One region of the Halomonas sp. N3-2A genome, then DNA from elsewhere that is predicted to be linked to it. Evidence: predicted binding sites of a transcription regulator. Region 1 holds the regulator's gene; each other region holds the start of a gene.

Region 1 (5,847 bases):
CAGGTGGAGCAGGCGAATAGCTTAGAAGCATTGGCGGCTGCCAGCCAACGCACGCCAGAATTGGTGAATGCGCTTATGGCGCAAGGGGTCAAACTACGTTTTGCCATGGACCTACTGGCCGCGTTGAATGGCCGAATTATCAATAAAGCGTGGTCATTTGTTATTCCTGAGCAGTATCACTCCCAAAGTTGCCTAATGGTGATGGGTAGCGAAGGGCGCGGCGAACAAATTCTTAAAACAGATCAAGATAATGGTTTGATTTTAGCCGATGACAGCCAATGGCCTTCGCTTGCCGAAGACATGAATGCGCTTACCCAAACGCTGATTCAGCTCGGCTACCCACCCTGCCCAGGTAATATCATGGTGTCTAATCCTGAATGGGTTGGCACTGTGTCGCAATGGAAAAACAACATTGCTAAGTGGGTGAGTGCAAGAGATGGCGATAGCCTAATGAAGCTGGCGATTTTGCTGGATGCCCATGGTGTGGCTGGTAATCCGCAATTGCTAGACAGCGTGCGAGCAGAGCTGTTTGAACGCTGCTCACGGGATGAGCTATTGCTGTCCTACTTTGCTCGCGCTGCACTGCGTTTCTCAACACCGCTAACGCTATTTGGCTCCTTAAAAAAGCCCCAGCATGGGATCGATATTAAAAAAGGCGGTATTTTCCCCATTGTTCATGGGGTGCGCACAATGGCCCTCGAGCGACGCATTAATGCTACTTCCACCTTAGATCGCCTGGACGCTTTAGCAGAAGATGGTCGTCTTGATCGCCGTTTTGCGGATGACCTGGGCGAGGCGCTGGCACTGTTTACCGAACTACGTTTAAAACAGCAGCTACAGACAGCGGAAGCGTCGACTCAGCAGCGTAGTAACCGTGTGGTGGTGCAAGAACTCTCGTCCCTTGAGCGTGACCTGTTGCGTGAGGCGCTGCATATCGTAAAAGATTTTAAGCAGCGGCTCTCCCATCGTTATCATTTGGAGTATTCGTGAGCGGAATGCGCTTGTTAGACCGGCATATGTCGCTGCTCAGTGGCTCGCTGCGTACATTAATGCAGCGCGAAAGCGACCGTCGACGCTGGGCAGACTCCCCCTACGCATGGCTGTTTCAGCCTTACATGGGGGAAGAAATGGTGGCGCTTGCCTGCCAGGTTAGCCCAGGCCAAGCGCCGGTGGTCAGCGTCGCTGCTGTTGTCTTAAGCCCAGGGAGAGTGCAGACCAGCCGAGCCTGGGTGGCTACCCTGGCAGAAGAGCAGAACAACAACGCCCCTGCGCTGCGGCGACATCATCAGCTGTATGCGACGGATACGGTGCTGGCGCCTAACGCTGAGCATCTTGGGGCGCTAGCGGAATTCATCGGTAATCGGCCGCTAATTGGTTGGCAGTTAGGGCGCTCGGTGGAACACCTAAATCTTTTGTTTAAAGCCGGGTTGGGATTTGGTTTGCCCAATGCCCAGGTCGATGTTGGAAAGCTACACTATCGCCAACTGCGTCGCTTACATCCACAGTGTGAGACGAGCGGCCGCCTAACCGAAGCGCTCGCTCGTTGGCAAATACCCGCTCTTCAATGGATGGGAGTGCTGGGGGATGCAACCGCAAGCGCGCTTTTATATCTGCGTTTGCAGCGCGAGATCGCCCAGCAGGGATAGTCGGTACTACTCTCACGGGATGAATCCACGGGTTTATCTTGGGTGGACGTGGTGAGTCTTGTTAGAATGCCCGCTGCTTCTTCTACCATCGGCAGTGCCTACACCATGCTACAACCTGACTATTTTGACCCCGCAGCGCCTGATACTGTTTCTGTTGACAGCCCTGCTGTTAATAGCGCACAGACACCATCCGAGCATCACGCCGCTAAACAAAAGCGTGAATTTAATAAGCTACAAAAGCGCTTACGGCGAGAGGTTGGCAACGCCATCATTGATTATCAAATGATTGGTGAGGGTGACAAGGTGATGGTGTGCCTGTCTGGCGGCAAAGATAGCTATACGATGCTGGAGATACTGCTTAACCTGCAGCGCAACGCGCCGGTTAATTTCTCTCTGGTCGCCGTCAATATGGATCAAAAACAGCCAGGCTTTCCGGAGCATGTGTTGCCCCAGTACCTAGATAAAGTGGGGGTTGAATACCACATTCTAGAGCGTGACACCTACTCAGTGGTGAAAGAGAAAACCCCGGAAGGAAAAACGACCTGCGCGCTCTGCTCACGACTAAGACGTGGCTCGCTCTATGGGTTTGCCGAGGAAATTGGGGCAACGAAAATTGCCCTAGGGCATCATCGTGAAGATATTTTAGAAACGTTATTTCTTAACATGTTCTTTGGTGGCACTTTGAAAGCAATGCCTCCCAAGCTGTTATCTGACGATGGCAAGAATATTGTTATTCGCCCTCTTGCCTACTGTAAAGAGGCTGATATTGCAGAGTTTTCTCGACTAATGGAATTCCCCATTATCCCCTGCAACTTATGTGGCTCTCAGCCCAATCTCCAGCGTCAAGTTGTCAAAGATATGTTGGCTGAGTGGGATAAAAAACACCCAGGACGCCTAGAAAGCATGTTTAAAGCGGTGACCAATGTAGCGCCTTCCCAGCTAGCAGACCGCGGTTTATTTGACTTTGCTGGCCTTGAAGCCAAACAAGCGGCGTTGATGGAAGGGCGTATTCAGGCGCTTAGCGTGGACTAGCCGACTGTTCTTCCTCTTCAGCTAGCGTGATGAGGCGCCGCATATCTAAAATATTAACCTCGCGCCCTGAAACAGCCACCACCTCTTGCTGTTGAAAGCGGCTAAGAATACGGCTGACCGTTTCTACCGCCAAGCCTAAGTAATTGCCGATGTCGGCGCGGGACATGGAGAGTCTGAAGCTATAAGGCGAGTATCCACGTCGACGAAAACGGTCTGATAGGGTGACTAAAAAGCTGGCTAGTCGCTGATCGGCCGTCTTGCGCGATAGCAAGCGCATCATGCGCCGGTCATCCCGCAATTCTTTGCTCATGCTCCGATAAAGCTGGCCACGTAGTTCGGGCAGTTCTTCGGAAAGCAGGTCCAAGCGATCAAATGGAATTTCACATACTGTTGTGGTTTCCAGTGCAATGACGCTACCGGGGTAGTGCTCTTCATCAATTCCGTCCAATCCCACTAGTTCGCTGGGAAGGTAGAAATTTGTTAGCTGATCATTGCCGTTCCCTTCGCTGGTCACCTGTTTCAGGCTGCCTGAGCGGACGGCATACACACTGGTGAAGTGATCGCCCTGGCGAAACAGGGGCTCGCCTTTTTTGAGCGGTGCGCGGCGGCGAATGATGGCATCAAACTGGCCCATATCCTCAAGCTCTAAGGCAAGCGGCAGACACAGCGAGCTTAGGCTACAGGTTTGACAGCGCGCCTCTTGCAGCAGTGAGCGTCGTTGGCTGGCGGGTTGTGGCATATCATTCTCCCTTTCTCGTTAGCCATCATAGGCCCAGAGGCAAGACGTCTCAAGAAGCTTATACAATCTTAGAGTAGCGTTTAGTAGGCTGGTCAGCTAGGCGAGCATCAAAGGCCATCGCCAAATGGCGAATCAGCAGCCGCCCAGTGGGAGTGGCGCTAATCACTTGCCGATGGCGAGTGATTAAGCCGTCTTGCTCAGCTGTCTTCAATTGCTCAATTGCGGTGGAAAAATAATCACTAGCATCGATGTGCCAACGCTTTCCAACTGCCGCTAGATCAATGTGCATGTCGCACATTAGCCGTTCAATCACGTCTCTTCGTATTAGGTCGTCCTTATTTAACCTTAATCCTTTGACGGTTGCCAGCTTACCTTGATCTAAGGCTGCTTCATATTGGCCAAGCTGGGTCGGGTTTTGTGCGTAAACGTCGTCAACCCGTGATATAGCGGATACGCCTAAGCCAACTAAATCGCACTGTGCATGGCTAGAGTAGCCCTGAAAATTGCGTTGTAGTGTGCCGTTGCGCTGTGCAATCGCTAGACTATCGTCAGGTCGTGCAAAGTGATCCATGCCAATATGCACATAGCCTGCGTTAGTCAGCATTTCTATGGTGGTATGCAGAATAGCCAGCTTTTCATCAGCGCTGGGGAGGTCGGTTTCGTTAATGCGTCGCTGTGGCGCAAAGCGGGTGGGCATGTGCGCATAATTAAAGACGGACAGCCGTGCCGGGTTGAGTTCGATGACTTGACTTAGCGTCTCGGCAAAGCTTTTTTCGGTTTGAAATGGTAGCCCATAAATCAAATCAAGATTGAGTGAGCGAAAGCCAAGACGGTGTGCTTCTTCCATCAACGTTTCGGTGAGCACCCGGGGTTGTACGCGGTTGATAGCTTTTTGTACCTGCAGGTTTAAATCCTGTACGCCAAGGCTTAGCCGATTAAAGCCGAGCGACTGTAGGTGGCGTAACGTAAATACGTCTGCTTCACGAGGATCTATTTCAATAGCGTAATCGCGATCGGCTGAGCTAGATAAACCAAAACGGGCATCTAGGCGGTCAATCAGGTCCCCCATCTGTGCCAAGGTTAGAAATGTGGGCGTACCACCGCCCCAGTGTAACTGTTGCACCGGGCGTGAAGTGTCTAAATGGCGGGCAGTGAGCACCATTTCCCGATCTAGCCGAGAAAGGTAAGGTTCTGCAAGGGCGGTATTCTTCGTTGCGATTTTATTGCAAGCACAGTAGAAGCAAATTTTTCGACAAAAGGGCACATGCACATACAGGGATAGCGGACGGTGGCTCTCGTTACTGCGCGCTAGCGCCTGAGTAAAGTCATCGGCGCTGAACTGATCATGAAACGCGAGAGCTGTTGGGTAGGATGTGTAACGTGGGCCACTTTTGTCATAGCGACGCAGTAGCGCTTCATCCCAGGCATTAGCCCCAGACACTTCCTTGTTGGTAGGTGAGAAGGCAGCAGTGGCATGAACAGGCATGGCGAGCGCTCCGAAGTGAGAAGTAAACAAAAGGAGTGACTGAGCGCCGTCGCTCAGTGTTCTCTCGGCATGCTACGTTGGTGTCACTTGGAATGCGTTGAGCTATATCAAGCTATCGGAGGGTCTGACTAATGCGCTGTTAGGGAGATAAGCGTCCATAGTTGCCAAAGGGCGAAACTGATAATCGACAGTGCGGCGACGCTGCGAGTGGCAGGGTGGCGAATTAAATGGCTTAACTGCTGTGCTGCAAGTCCTGTTGCCAGCAGGGCAGGGAGTGTACCCAGGCCAAAAGCACCCATTAGAAGCGCGCCATCGAGTGGGTCTGCAATCGCTAAGCTCCAGGCTAGCATGGAGTAAACCAGACCACAGGGCAGCCAGCCCCACAGCGTCCCTAGAGCGAAGGCTTGAGGAAGATGCACGACAGGCATCAGGCGTCTTCCCACTGGCTCTATATAACGCCAAAGGTGCTTTCCCACCGTTTCTACTTTCAGCAGCCCTTTCCACCAGTTGGCGATATAAAGCGCCATTAAGATGAGCATCAATGCGGCGAAAGCCTGCAGCGCAATACGTGCAGACGGTGAAAGTGAGATAAGTGTGCCAAGTGCAGCAACAATAGCACCTGCCACCATATAGCTGAGAATACGTCCCACGTTATAGCTAATCAGCAGTCCACCCATGCGGGCAGGGTGTCGCATGCTAGGCGGTACGGCAAAGGTCAGCGCGCTCATAATGCCACCACACATGCCGATACAGTGGGCGCCGCCCATTAAGCCAAAGACAAACGCGGCCAGCAGGGGCGGTAAATCAAGTCCCGTCGGGTTCATGCGGGTGGCTCTTGGTTATGTTGAGAAGAAGAGCCGCTTTTTTTACGCGCGGCACGCTGCTCGGGAGTCAGGTCATTCTCATCATCGTCGAATAGAATACGGTGGGCTGGGCCTTCCAAA
Region 2 (5,847 bases), 1.2 Mb from region 1:
GAATGCCCAAGGCGGCGTAGCCCGCCAGTACCGAACCAGCCACCGATGCCAGGCCACCGCACATCACTGCAAATAGCTGCGAAGGCGTCATGCGGGCGATAAACGGACGTACCACCAGCGGCGCTTCGGTTTGGCCAACAAAGATATTTGCCGTGGCAGAAAGCGATTCGGTGCGAGAAGTGCCGAGTGCTTTTTGCAGCGCGCCGCCTAAAATCCGAATGACCCACTGCATAATGCCTATGTAATAAAGCACTGCAATGAGTGACGAGAAAAAGATAATCACTGGCAGTACTTTAATGGCAAAAACAAAGCCGACGTTATCGACATCGGCTAAGCCGCCAAACAGAAAGCCGATGCCGTCATTGGCGTAGACCAATATTTGGCTAACGCCGGACGAAATGGCTTGCAGGACTGCTTGGCCAAAGGGCACATAAAGGACAAATGCACCAATACCCGCCTGGATGGCAAACGCGCCAAGCACGGTGCGCAGCCGAATTGATTTACGGTCGTAAGAGAAGATAAGTGCGATGGTTACCAGCGTAACCATGCCTACCAAGCTCATGATGAGAGTCATGTGGGTACCTTCCGAGCGTGTGAGGTGGAGCGATTACAGTAAGTTTAATTTTACTGAGTAAATCATCGCATTTTGGTAAGCGTTCGGGGTACCCAGCTTATTGTCTGAGTAGCGATACTGCACGCCAGTGGTAATTAGCTCAGAAGGATGCCACCACAAGCTAAGCGCGCCGTTGGTGCCTACGCTCCCCGCTTTATCACCTACGTAGTTTTGTTCCAGGTACTCGTCGTCACGGCCAAAGGTTTGTTCATGCCAGTTGGTGACGCTGAAGTTCTGGTTGAGCGCTGAGAAGTCATAACCTGCTACCCAACCCGCCATAAAGCCGTTCATGCCAGTGTAGCCGTCGCTCTGTACACGTGCTGCGCCAATAAACGGTTTAAACCATAGGCCGTTGTCGAACGTCGTGCGGTAGCCGAGGCCGAGAATTTGATCCTGCTCGCGAGCGTTGAAACCATAATCGCGGAAGTCGTACAGGTGCGCGTAGATCGATAGCGGGCTGTCGCCTAAATAAATATGCGAAGTGATTTTGCCTGCGGTACGAAAGTTGTCTTTACCACCGCTTGATTCGTCAAACTGGTCGTTGGTTGGGTTCTCGAAATCGAAGAAACCGTAGAATTCGCCCCAGCTGTAACCTACGCCGCCTTCGATTTCGACAAACGTGAAGTCGCTTTTTGCTGCGTTACTAGCGGTACGCGCTTCAGTACCGTTAGACCAATCCAAGTAGTTCACCGAAACGTTGGCAAACGACCAAAGGGGCGTCGTTGGTGACGCGGGGGTGTCGTTGGCTAACGCTGGCGTTACCAGCGCAGAGCTAGCCAGTAAAACGCCAGCGCCAAGCGTGACGAAAGAAGAGCGAGAAGGGTTTTGAGCAGTCATGGAAGCCTCAACAGGGTTGTTATGAGTCGTGTGGGCTGGCGTTGATGTTAAAATTATAACATTGAGTGTTATTTTTTTAACGTTGATTTGCAAGTATTGCCCCATCAACGCTTTGTATATGTGATATGACTCTCAAATAGTCGAAGAGCAGCGTCTGACAGTGGAAATATAATGAGGGCTGGCTCAGCATAGGCCTTGGATACCCACTAACCGCTGATAACAAATAACGCCTGAACTTGGGATTAAAGGAGAGGTTTGCCATGAATGACCGAAGCGCTCAGCGTTTGGCAATGTTGCAAGAAGCGCTTGCCAGCGGGGGGACATTGCATCTGCGCGATGCTGCTGAGCTGTGCGGTGTTTCTGAAATGACGATCCGTCGGGACGTTACTACGCAGCCTTCGGCGATTAGCTTGTTGGGCGGTCGCTTGGTCATGGCAAACTATCCTGGCGTAACGCCGGTGTATGACTTGACTGAGCAACAGGCGAGCCATTATCAGATTAAGCACCGCCTCTGTCAGCGAGTTGCCAGCTTTATCGAAGACGGCGATACGCTATTCATTGACTGCGGTTCAACACTGATTCCTTTGCTTAGTCAGTTAAGCCATTTCCGCGAGCTCACTGTGGTGACGTATGCCCTTAACGTGGCTAACTCAGTGGCCGCGCTGCCTAATGTGCGGTTAGTGCTGCTAGGGGGACTGTTTTATGCCTCGTCACAATCGTTTGGTAGTGATGGTATGCGTGCTGCGATTGAGCGTTTAGGCATTAATAAAGCACTGATCTCTGCCGCAGGAGTGGACTGCGAACGTGGGGTTAGTTGTTTCCATTTTCATGAAGTGGCGCCAAAACAGGCTGCCATAGCGACGGCTATGCAGCGCCTGTTGATTGTTGATGCCAGCAAATTTGGTTTAGTGCGCCCAGCCTATTTTGCCGCGTTATCCGATTTCGATATTGTCGTGACCGACGATGAGCATGCACCGAAAGTACAAGATTGCCTTCCTCATGCATCACCCAGCGTGACAGTCGCTTAACATATTTTTAAGTATACAGGGTGCGGCAAAGCGCCTCTTTCTGATTGATCCAGATCAATAGAAAATACTTTAGTCTTAGTTTATGCGCGCGTGGCGTGTATTGACTATGACTCGCTACCAATCCCTTCGGTAGCGCATATTTTTCCCGGAGCAACGCATACGTACTCACTGTTCTGGGAAAAGTATGGGGTGTTAGTTAGCGGGCTATTTAGCTAGCTATTCAGCTGGTCAAATAGTGCGCTGTTTTGGACAACTCTCTGACGAGATCACACCATGCAACGACATACCCTCTGGCGCAGGCGAGGCACATTCGTGCTCGTCATGTTGTGCCTGTTGTTAACGGGCTGCAGTTCTGCATTGTTGGATCCCAAAGGGCAGATTGGCGTTGAGCAACGCTCGCTAATACTGACCTCATTTGGGCTGATGCTAATTGTAGTTATTCCGGTGATAGTGATGACGCTGCTGTTTGGTTGGCGTTATCGGCGCAGCAATCGCAATGTTGCTAAATACCTACCCGACTGGGCGCACTCTAATGCGATTGAAGTCGCGGTATGGACAGTGCCTTGTTTAATCATCGCTGTCTTAGCGTTTCTTACCTGGAAAACCTCCCATAGCTTAGATCCCCATAAGCCCATCGAAAGCGATACCGCCGCAATGGAAATCCAAGTGGTAGCGCTGGACTGGAAATGGCTGTTCATCTACCCCGAGCAAGGCATTGCCAGTGTCAACGAGCTTGCCTTTCCTGTGGATACGCCGGTGCGTTTTCGAGTCAGTTCTGGCTCGGTGATGAATGCGTTCTTTATTCCGCGCTTAGGCAGCCAAATTTATGCCATGGCGGGTATGGATAACGATGTTCATCTCATTGCAGACGACGTCGGCGTTTATCCAGGCCGTTCCACAAATTACAGCGGTGCTGGCTTCTCAGGAATGACCTTCGATGCTCACGTTACCACCCCTGAAGAATTTGATGCGTGGGTTGAAAACGTGCGGGCTTCCAATGAAACCCTGACCTATCCCGACCGTTATAGCGATTTAGCCAAACCGAGTGAATACCACCCGGTCGAGTACTTCTCTGAGGTATCTCCGGCGCTCTATACGTCGATTCTGACCAGCTTTCATACCGGTGGCAGTGGGCACGGCGGTCATGGCGACCATGTTAACCACGAAGCCGTCAGTGATGTTGACGATAGCCACGGCGAGTCTGGCGAGCTAGAAAGCGCAAGCGCTACCCATCATCAGGCCGCGTTTGGCCACGTTACCAATCAGCATGCGAGTGAGGATCACGCGATGAGCGGCCATCCCACAAGCGTTGAAGCGGGGGGTTAAGCATGTTTGGAAAACTGACGTTAGAGTCGATTCCGTATCACGAACCGATCATCATGATCGTTGCCGCCATGATGGCGATTGGCGGTGCTGCGCTTATCGGCGCATTAACCTATTACCGAAAGTGGGGCTGGCTGTGGAACGAGTGGTTTACCTCCGTTGACCACAAAAAGCTCGGTATTATGTATTTTGTGGTTGCCTTGGTGATGCTGCTACGCGGCTTTGCTGATGCCATTATGATGCGTACCCAGTTGGCTATGGCTGCTGGTGGGGCCGCGGGTTACCTCCCTCCTGAACACTATGATCAGATCTTTACCGCCCATGGCGTGATTATGATCTTTTTCGTTGCGATGCCCATGGTCATCGGCCTGATGAATCTGGTGGTGCCACTGCAAATTGGCGCACGCGACGTTGCTTTTCCTTTCTTGAATAACCTGAGCTTTTGGCTGTTCGCGGTGTCCGCGATTCTGGTTAATATTTCCCTAGTAGTAGGAGAGTTCGCCAAAACGGGTTGGCTCGCTTACGCGCCGCTTTCGGGGATAGAGTTTAGCCCTGGTGTGGGGGTCGATTATTGGATATGGGCGTTACAAATATCCGGCATAGGTACGACGCTCACCGGGATTAATTTCTTTGTCACGATCCTGAAAATGCGCACTAAAGGCATGACTATGTTCCGCATGCCTATTTTTACCTGGACATCGCTTTGTGCCAACGTCCTGATTATTGCCTCTTTCCCGATTCTTACCGCGACGATCGCGCTGTTAACTCTAGACCGCTACTTCGGCATGCACTTCTTCACCAATGATTTTGGCGGCAACATGATGATGTACGTCAACCTCATCTGGGCTTGGGGCCATCCGGAAGTGTACATCCTGATCCTGCCAGCCTTTGGCGTGTTCTCTGAAGTGATCGCGACCTTCGCGCGTAAACGTTTGTTTGGTTACACCACCATGGTATGGGCCACAGTGGCGATCACGCTGCTGTCGTTTATTGTCTGGTTGCACCACTTCTTCACCATGGGGGCTGGCGCTAACGTCAACGCCTTCTTCGGCATCATGACGATGATTATTGCCATTCCTACCGGGGTGAAAGTATTCAACTGGCTGTTCACCATCTTCCGCGGCAGCCTGGAACTGACCTCGCCGGTGCTATGGACCTTAGGCTTTATTATTACTTTCACCTTAGGCGGTATGACTGGCGTGATGCTGGCGCTACCCGCTGCCAACTTTGTACTGCATAACAGCCTGTTCGTGATTGCCCACTTCCACAACGTAATTATTGGTGGCGTGGTGTTTGGCATGATGGCGGGCTTAACGTACTGGTTCCCCAAAGCATTCGGTTTCACGCTTAGCGAGAAGTGGGGCAAGCGTTCATTCTGGTGTTGGTTTATTGGCTTCTATGTCGCCTTTATGCCGCTCTATGTGTTGAGCTTCTTTGGCGCGGTGCGCCGCATGCAGTCCTATGCCAACCCGGAGTGGCAGTCGTGGATGATCCTGGCCTGGGTAGGTGCCGTCATCATCATGATGGGCATTGCCTGCACCATTATTCAGTTCTGGGTGAGCATTCGTGATCGCAAGCTGAATGCCGATGTGACTGGCGACCCATGGGATGGCCGTACATTGGAGTGGTCAACGTCATCACCAGCACCGTTCTACAACTTTGCCCGTTTGCCTGAAGTTGGCGATATCGACAGTTTCTGGTCGCAAAAACAGCGTAGCAACGAGCAGTTGGATGAAGCGCCTTATACCGATATCCACATGCCTCGTAATACCGTGGCAGGGCCGGTCATTAGTTTGTTTGCCCTGGTACTTGGTTTTGCACTGGTATGGCATATCTGGTGGCTAGCCGCGTTGGGTGCGCTTGGCGTAGTCATCAGCTTCTTAGCGCGTGTTTTCAACGATGATATCGACTACTACGTGCCTGCCGCAGAAGTGGCGCGGATTGAGCGTGAGCACCAGCAGCGCAAAACCACCCCGACCGCCAGTGACTCAACTGATAGTAAGCAGACAAACTATGCGGAGGCGCGAGCGTAATGGCTACCGATAC
Region 3 (5,847 bases), 420 kb from region 1:
GGTCCAATGGCCAGAATTATGCACGCGTGGAGCCATCTCATTAGCCAGTAGGCTGCCATCCCGCGTTTGGAACAGCTCCAGCGCCATCACGCCCACATAATCCAACTCATCCAACAGCATGCGAATGTAGCTGTCGGCTGTCTCTTGAACGCTGGTAGCTAAATCCGGCAGCGGCGCAACGGAATAGCGCAAAATGCCATCTACGTGTTGATTTTCCGCCATGGGATAAAACACCACATCCCCATCACGACCGCGCACGGCAATCATCGAGACTTCCCGTACAAAATCAACAAACGCTTCAACGATCAGTTGACGGTGACCAATGCTCTTCCATGCCTCTTCAGCCTGCTCCGGCGCTTTCAGCACCGCTTGCCCTTTACCGTCATACCCCTCTGTCACTGACTTGGCGACCACGGGGCAGCCCAGCTCATTGGCTGCCGCTTCAAGCTGTTCGGCACTCTCAACGACGCGGTAGGCAGGTGTCGGAATACCCAAGCGATCAAATAGGGCTTTCTCTTCAACACGGTTTTGGCAAACGGCAATCGCCCGGCTTCCTGGGTAAACGGGTTTGTGCTGTTCAATTTGCTCAACCAGCGCTACGGGCAGATGCTCAAACTCGTAGGTTACTACATCGACCTTATCGAGAAATTCCGCCAAATGCTGGTTGTTAGGATCGATAACCACGTCGCCAATGCCCGCACTCGGGTTGCCGGTCGTGTCTAAAAAGGTGAAGCGGTTACCTAGCGGGTAGCCAGCCAATGCCAGCATACGACCAAGCTGGCCTGCACCGAGCACACCAATATTTTTAGCGATGCCAGCGCTTTTCGAGCTACCAGAACTTTTCGAGATACCAGAATTCATGGCCGGGATTCCTTAGTTCGCTTCCGCATCGGGGCGAGGGTCTGGGTTATCCAGCACCATTTGAGTTTGCTCAGCGCGGAAAGCCTCGACCGCTTCACGCACGCTGGTGTCTTGCAAACCGACAATCTGTGCTGCCAACAAGCCTGCATTGGTCGCGCCTGCTTTACCAATCGCCAGTGTGCCAACAGCAATGCCACCGGGCATCTGCGCAATTGAAAGCAATGAATCCAAGCCTTTAAGCGCTTTGGATTCCACTGGCACGCCCAGCACTGGCAACGCCGTTTGGGAAGCCACCATGCCGGGCAAATGGGCAGCACCGCCCGCTCCCGCCACAATTACTTGCAAGCCACGTTCAGCGGCACTTTTAGCATAGTCAAACAACAAGTCAGGGGTACGATGAGCGGAGACGACGCGGGTCTCATAAGGGACGCCCAGCCGCTCTAACATCGCCACCGCGTGTTCCATGACGGGCCAATCAGATTTCGACCCCATGATCACGCCCACTTTGGGTGCGCTGTTCGACATGCAAAAACTCCTCGGCCAAAGGGCCTACTAAAGCAATCAAGCGTTTAATGTGCCGTGTGCCGCAAGCGGCTCACCAGGAAATTAGAAGGCGCATAGTCTACCAGAGCTAGTCGCTTAGAGCGCGTTTGTAAATAGATCGAAATTTTAATCAAAGTAGCATTGAAAAGCGCGCGACTTGGCGGCATTGTGTGTTTGTCATTTCAGACTGATGGAGTCCCATGAGTACGGCATACTCAACTGCTCACGCAGAAACGCTAGATCCTCCGCGAAGCAGCCCTGACCTCGATGTCAGGGATTTAGAAAAACGTACGCGCCTAATGCGTATCATTACCCGCCTGATCGCCGTATCAGATCTGGGAAGCCGCGAAATAGCCCGCCGGGCTGGGCTTCCAGTACAAAAGATCAGCGACCTGCTCGCCGGAAGGCTAGAGCACCTAGATATTGATGAACTCAATGTCTTGCGTCGCACGTTAGAGCTGGAGACGCCATAGCAATAGTTGCTACCTAACGTAATCATTCATCCCCTTTGTTTGCTAACAGGCTTGCCCGCTGGGCAGGCCTGTTTTTGTTTCAAAACAGCCAATTAGCGCTCCAGGATTAAGGGAGCATTAAGAAACCCTCGCTAACCCATTGACACGTATCAATTTTTTATAATACCAAAGGCGTAACCTTAGCGTATCCAGATCATTCGCTGTGAAACAACGGCTTGTTTCTATCAGCAACATCTTTATCAGCTAAGGAGGCGTTATGGACGCCGTTCGTCGGTCGTTGCTAGGCCAGTTGGCCCGACTAAGCGCGGGCGCTGCGCTAGTGCCGCTATCCAGTCTTGCTCAAGCTGGCATTAATCAGCAGCCTGCCCGCCGCGAGGGCGACCCTAGCAAACGCTACGGTATGCTAATCGACCTTCGCCAATGCATCGGCTGCCAAGCCTGCACGGTGTCGTGCCATATCGAGAATGCTGCACCGCTTGGCCAGTTTCGAACTACCGTCTCTCAGTACGAAGTGCAACACCAAGAAAGTGGTGAACTAGCAACGTTTATGCTGCCGCGGCTATGTAACCATTGCGAAAATCCGCCCTGTGTGCCGGTTTGTCCCGTTGAGGCGACCTATCAACAGCAAGATGGCATCGTTGTCGTAGATAGCGACCGCTGCGTCGGCTGTGCTTACTGCGTCAACGCCTGCCCCTACGATGCCCGCTTTATTAACGAGCGCACTCAAACTGCCGACAAATGCACCTTCTGTGCCCACCGTTTAGAAGCAGGGCTACTGCCTGCCTGCGTTGAAAGCTGTGTGGGTGGTGCCCGCATTATTGGCGATATGCGCAACCCAGACAGCCAAATCAGCCGTCTAATCAACGAGCATCGCGACGCGCTCATGGTGCTTCAGCCAGAAAAAAACACCCTTCCCCAAGTGTTCTATTTAGGTATGGACGAACGATTCACTACACGCCCCATGGCAGAACCCGTGGCGCTTGAAGTGCTTGACCCCCACGGCCAGGAGATGGGCTATGAATTCCACCATTGAACTACTCGCCCCACGCTATGACATCGCCTGGTATCCCTGGGCAGTTCAGTACTTTTTTATGATCGCGGTCTCCTACGCCAGCCTTTGGCTGGCGGCACCCGCACTGGTGTTTGGCAAGCAATCCTGGTTGCCTACAGCACGTCTGGCAATGATCGCCTGCGTCAGCACAACGTTAGTCGCACCGGTGGCCTTATTGGCAGATCTACATCAGCCACTGCGCTTTTGGCATTTCTACGCTTACGCCAATACGCATTCGTGGATGTCGATTGGCAGTGTGGTACTGCCGCTGTATCTGATCAGCGTTTTAGGCTTCGCCTGGCTGGCTTGGCGACCCGCGCTTCAGGCCCGGCAACAGGCAACTGGGCTAAGCGGGTTGATCGCCAAGTGGCTGAGCATGGGCAGTGGTGTGACACCCAAAGCGCTGGTGGCTCTGGTGGGATTAGCCGCCCTGGTACTCTCAAGCGGCATTATGCTCTACACCGGAGCGGAGTTAGCTATCGTCAAAGCCCGCCCGTTATGGAACACCATTTGGCTACCGCCCATGCTGGTAGCGAGCGGATTTATTGCCGCCGCTGGGCTAATACTGGTCCTCAACCGCGTGAGCAGAATCTGCGCGCCCGATGCCACCCGGCAGATGCTTTATGTCCTGTTAGCCTTCTGTGCGCTAGCGGGGCTTATCGCGCTCAGCTGGCTGTTAGATGGCTTGAATGCCCACGTTGGCTCAGTGGCGGCGGCACTGGAATCTGTCCGTTTCAGCCCCTCTTGGCGTAACACCGCACTTTGGGGTGGCCTTACCGGCGTAGCCCTATTCGTCAGCGTGGTATTTCTGTTAACACGTTCGGCTCAGCGCCAGCTAGCACTGTTTGCCTGGGCATGGTTGCTAGGGCTAGTGGCTATTCACATGGGCTGGATGTTCCGTTGGGTAGTGCTGATGGATGTTCAACATGTGGCTCGTAACAGCGCAGGTTTCCATCACTACGGTATCCCTGCTGGCTCTTCCGGCATCTTAGGTATTGTCGGCACTTTCGGGCTGTGGCTGGCGGCCATTTTACTGATCGAGCTATTTATTCCATGGCGACAGGCCCAACAAGGTAGCCAGCTACCAGGTAACGACCAAGCTGCATCTCGCGCCCCACTCACTGCTAACAAAGGAGCGCCTAGTCATGGCTAAGTCTGCTCAAGATCCCTCACGCCGTCGCTTTCTAAAAGGTGCAGCTGCCGCTGGTGGTGCCGCTACCTTTGCAGTGGGCTACGCCGACCCGTTGGCCAAAATGGCCAACGGCGTTACCGGCAGCGCAGGTGAAAAACCGCAGCATAATATTCATGGCAATTCGTTAACGCCTGAATATCGTGTCGATTTAGCGACCGGCGAACTAACCCTCGCCCCCGATCAACGGGTTGCTTTTACTATTTGCTACGGCTGCACCACCCAGTGTGGAGTGCGCGTGCGAGTCGATGACACGCGCGGCGAAGTGCTGCGAGTAGCTGGCAACCCCTATCATCCACTTTCTGCCGATGACCATTTGCCAATGCGCTCACCGGTAGCGGATGCACTGCGCAGCGTGAGTGCTTATCAAGAACACGGGCAAGTTAACCGCTCCACCGCGTGCGCCCGTGGCAACGCGATGATGAGCCAGATCACCAACCCGTTCCGTATTGATCACTGCCTTAAACGGGTCGGTGAACGAGGCAGTCGCGAGTGGCAAAAAATATCGTTTGAGCAACTTATCGAGGAAATTTGCGAAGGGGGCGACCTGTTCGGTGAAGGGCAAGTAGACGGCCTACGCGACATTCGCGACCACGACACACTGATTGACCCCGACAACCCTGAGTACGGCCCCAAAGCTAATCAGTTGATGGTCATGGAAGCCACCGACTACGGGCGCTCAGATTTGCTTAAACGCTTCACCTTGAACGCTTTCGCGACCCGCAACTATGGCCACCATGGCGCATACTGTGGCCTAGCGTTCCGCATGGGCTCTGGAGCAGTGATGAACAACATCGTCACTAATGCTCACGTAAAGCCAGATATACAGAACGCACGCTTTATCATGTATATCGGCTGCGCACCCAGCCAGGCAGGCAACCCGTTTAAACGCCAGGGCCGCTTGCTTGCACAGGCGCGCGCCGCCGGCACGCTGGAATATGTGGTAGTGGACCCCGCGTTGAACGCTGCGACTTCCCATGCCGCGGACAACAACCGCTGGGTGCCGATCCGTCCTGGCACCGATAGCGCCTTTGCCATGGCAATTATTCAGTGGCTACTGGATAACGACGGTTATGCCAAGGAATTTCTTGAACTACCCGGTCAAGCCGCCGCCGATGCAGCGGGAGAAACCACTCACTCCAACGCCACCCATTTAGTGATTGATACCTTCGAGCACCCGCGCCGAGGCTACTTTTTGCGCGCCAGTGACCTTGGCTTTGCCGAGCCAGGTAGCGATGCCGACCTACCCGTCGTGGTGTCAGGGGGCGACCTCGCACTCAGTGAAGAGGTAATGACCGCCGACCTGTTTGCCGAACGCCCAGTGGAGCTTGCCGACGGCACCACCGTCACCGTCAAAACCAGCCTAGCGCTGCTGCGTGAATCAGCCAATCAGTACGACCTGGACAGCTACGCTGAACATTGCGGTATTCCCAAAGCAACAATCATCGAGCTGGCTCAACGTTATGCTAGCCATGGCAGAAAAGCCGCCGTTAACTGCCACGGCGGCATGATGTCAGGCAATGGCTTTTACGCCGCGTTTGGCGTGCAAATGCTTAACCTGCTGGCTGGCAACTACAATATGAAAGGCGGTAGCGCAGTGGGCGGTGGAACTTATAGCGGCACCGGCGAAGGCCCCCGCTACGACCTCGCCAACTTCCCTGGCAAACGTGGGCCCCAAGGCGTATTCCTCTCTCGCTCACGTTTTCCTTATGAGAAATCATCGGAGTACC

The links. The regulator FNR, encoded in region 1, switches genes on or off when oxygen is low (the NO sensors DNR and NnrR bind a similar motif). The targets are predictions, from matches to a motif close to TTGATNTANATCAA.
Region 2: cyoA (ubiquinol oxidase subunit II) is a predicted target of FNR. The motif match lies at 2,523-2,536, and genes of this name have one in related genera.
Region 3: dsrO (sulfate reduction electron transfer complex DsrMKJOP subunit DsrO) is a predicted target of FNR. The motif match lies at 2,017-2,030, and genes of this name have one in related genera.

What each region holds. Positions count from the first base shown of each region.
Region 1 is NZ_CP022286.1:3,241,052-3,246,898, reverse strand. Features, by position in the region: gene CEK60_RS15170 (putative nucleotidyltransferase substrate binding domain-containing protein) at 1-990, shown strand, start outside; gene CEK60_RS15165 (DNA polymerase III subunit epsilon) at 996-1,646, shown strand; gene ttcA (tRNA 2-thiocytidine(32) synthetase TtcA) at 1,713-2,678, shown strand; gene fnr (fumarate/nitrate reduction transcriptional regulator Fnr) at 2,665-3,417, opposite strand; gene hemN (oxygen-independent coproporphyrinogen III oxidase) at 3,476-4,903, opposite strand; gene CEK60_RS15145 (sulfite exporter TauE/SafE family protein) at 5,032-5,727, opposite strand; gene ccoS (cbb3-type cytochrome oxidase assembly protein CcoS) at 5,724-5,847, opposite strand, start outside.
Region 2 is NZ_CP022286.1:2,089,444-2,095,290, reverse strand. Features, by position in the region: gene CEK60_RS09910 (NupC/NupG family nucleoside CNT transporter) at 1-574, opposite strand, end outside; gene CEK60_RS09905 (outer membrane protein OmpK) at 608-1,450, opposite strand; gene CEK60_RS09900 (DeoR/GlpR family DNA-binding transcription regulator) at 1,711-2,478, shown strand; gene cyoA (ubiquinol oxidase subunit II) at 2,752-3,804, shown strand; gene cyoB (cytochrome o ubiquinol oxidase subunit I) at 3,807-5,834, shown strand; gene cyoC (cytochrome o ubiquinol oxidase subunit III) at 5,834-5,847, shown strand, end outside.
Region 3 is NZ_CP022286.1:2,824,003-2,829,849, forward strand. Features, by position in the region: gene CEK60_RS13215 (5-(carboxyamino)imidazole ribonucleotide synthase) at 1-861, opposite strand, end outside; gene purE (5-(carboxyamino)imidazole ribonucleotide mutase) at 874-1,386, opposite strand; gene CEK60_RS13225 (XRE family transcriptional regulator) at 1,605-1,877, shown strand; gene dsrO (sulfate reduction electron transfer complex DsrMKJOP subunit DsrO) at 2,134-2,910, shown strand; gene nrfD (NrfD/PsrC family molybdoenzyme membrane anchor subunit) at 2,894-4,081, shown strand; gene CEK60_RS13240 (molybdopterin dinucleotide binding domain-containing protein) at 4,074-5,847, shown strand, end outside.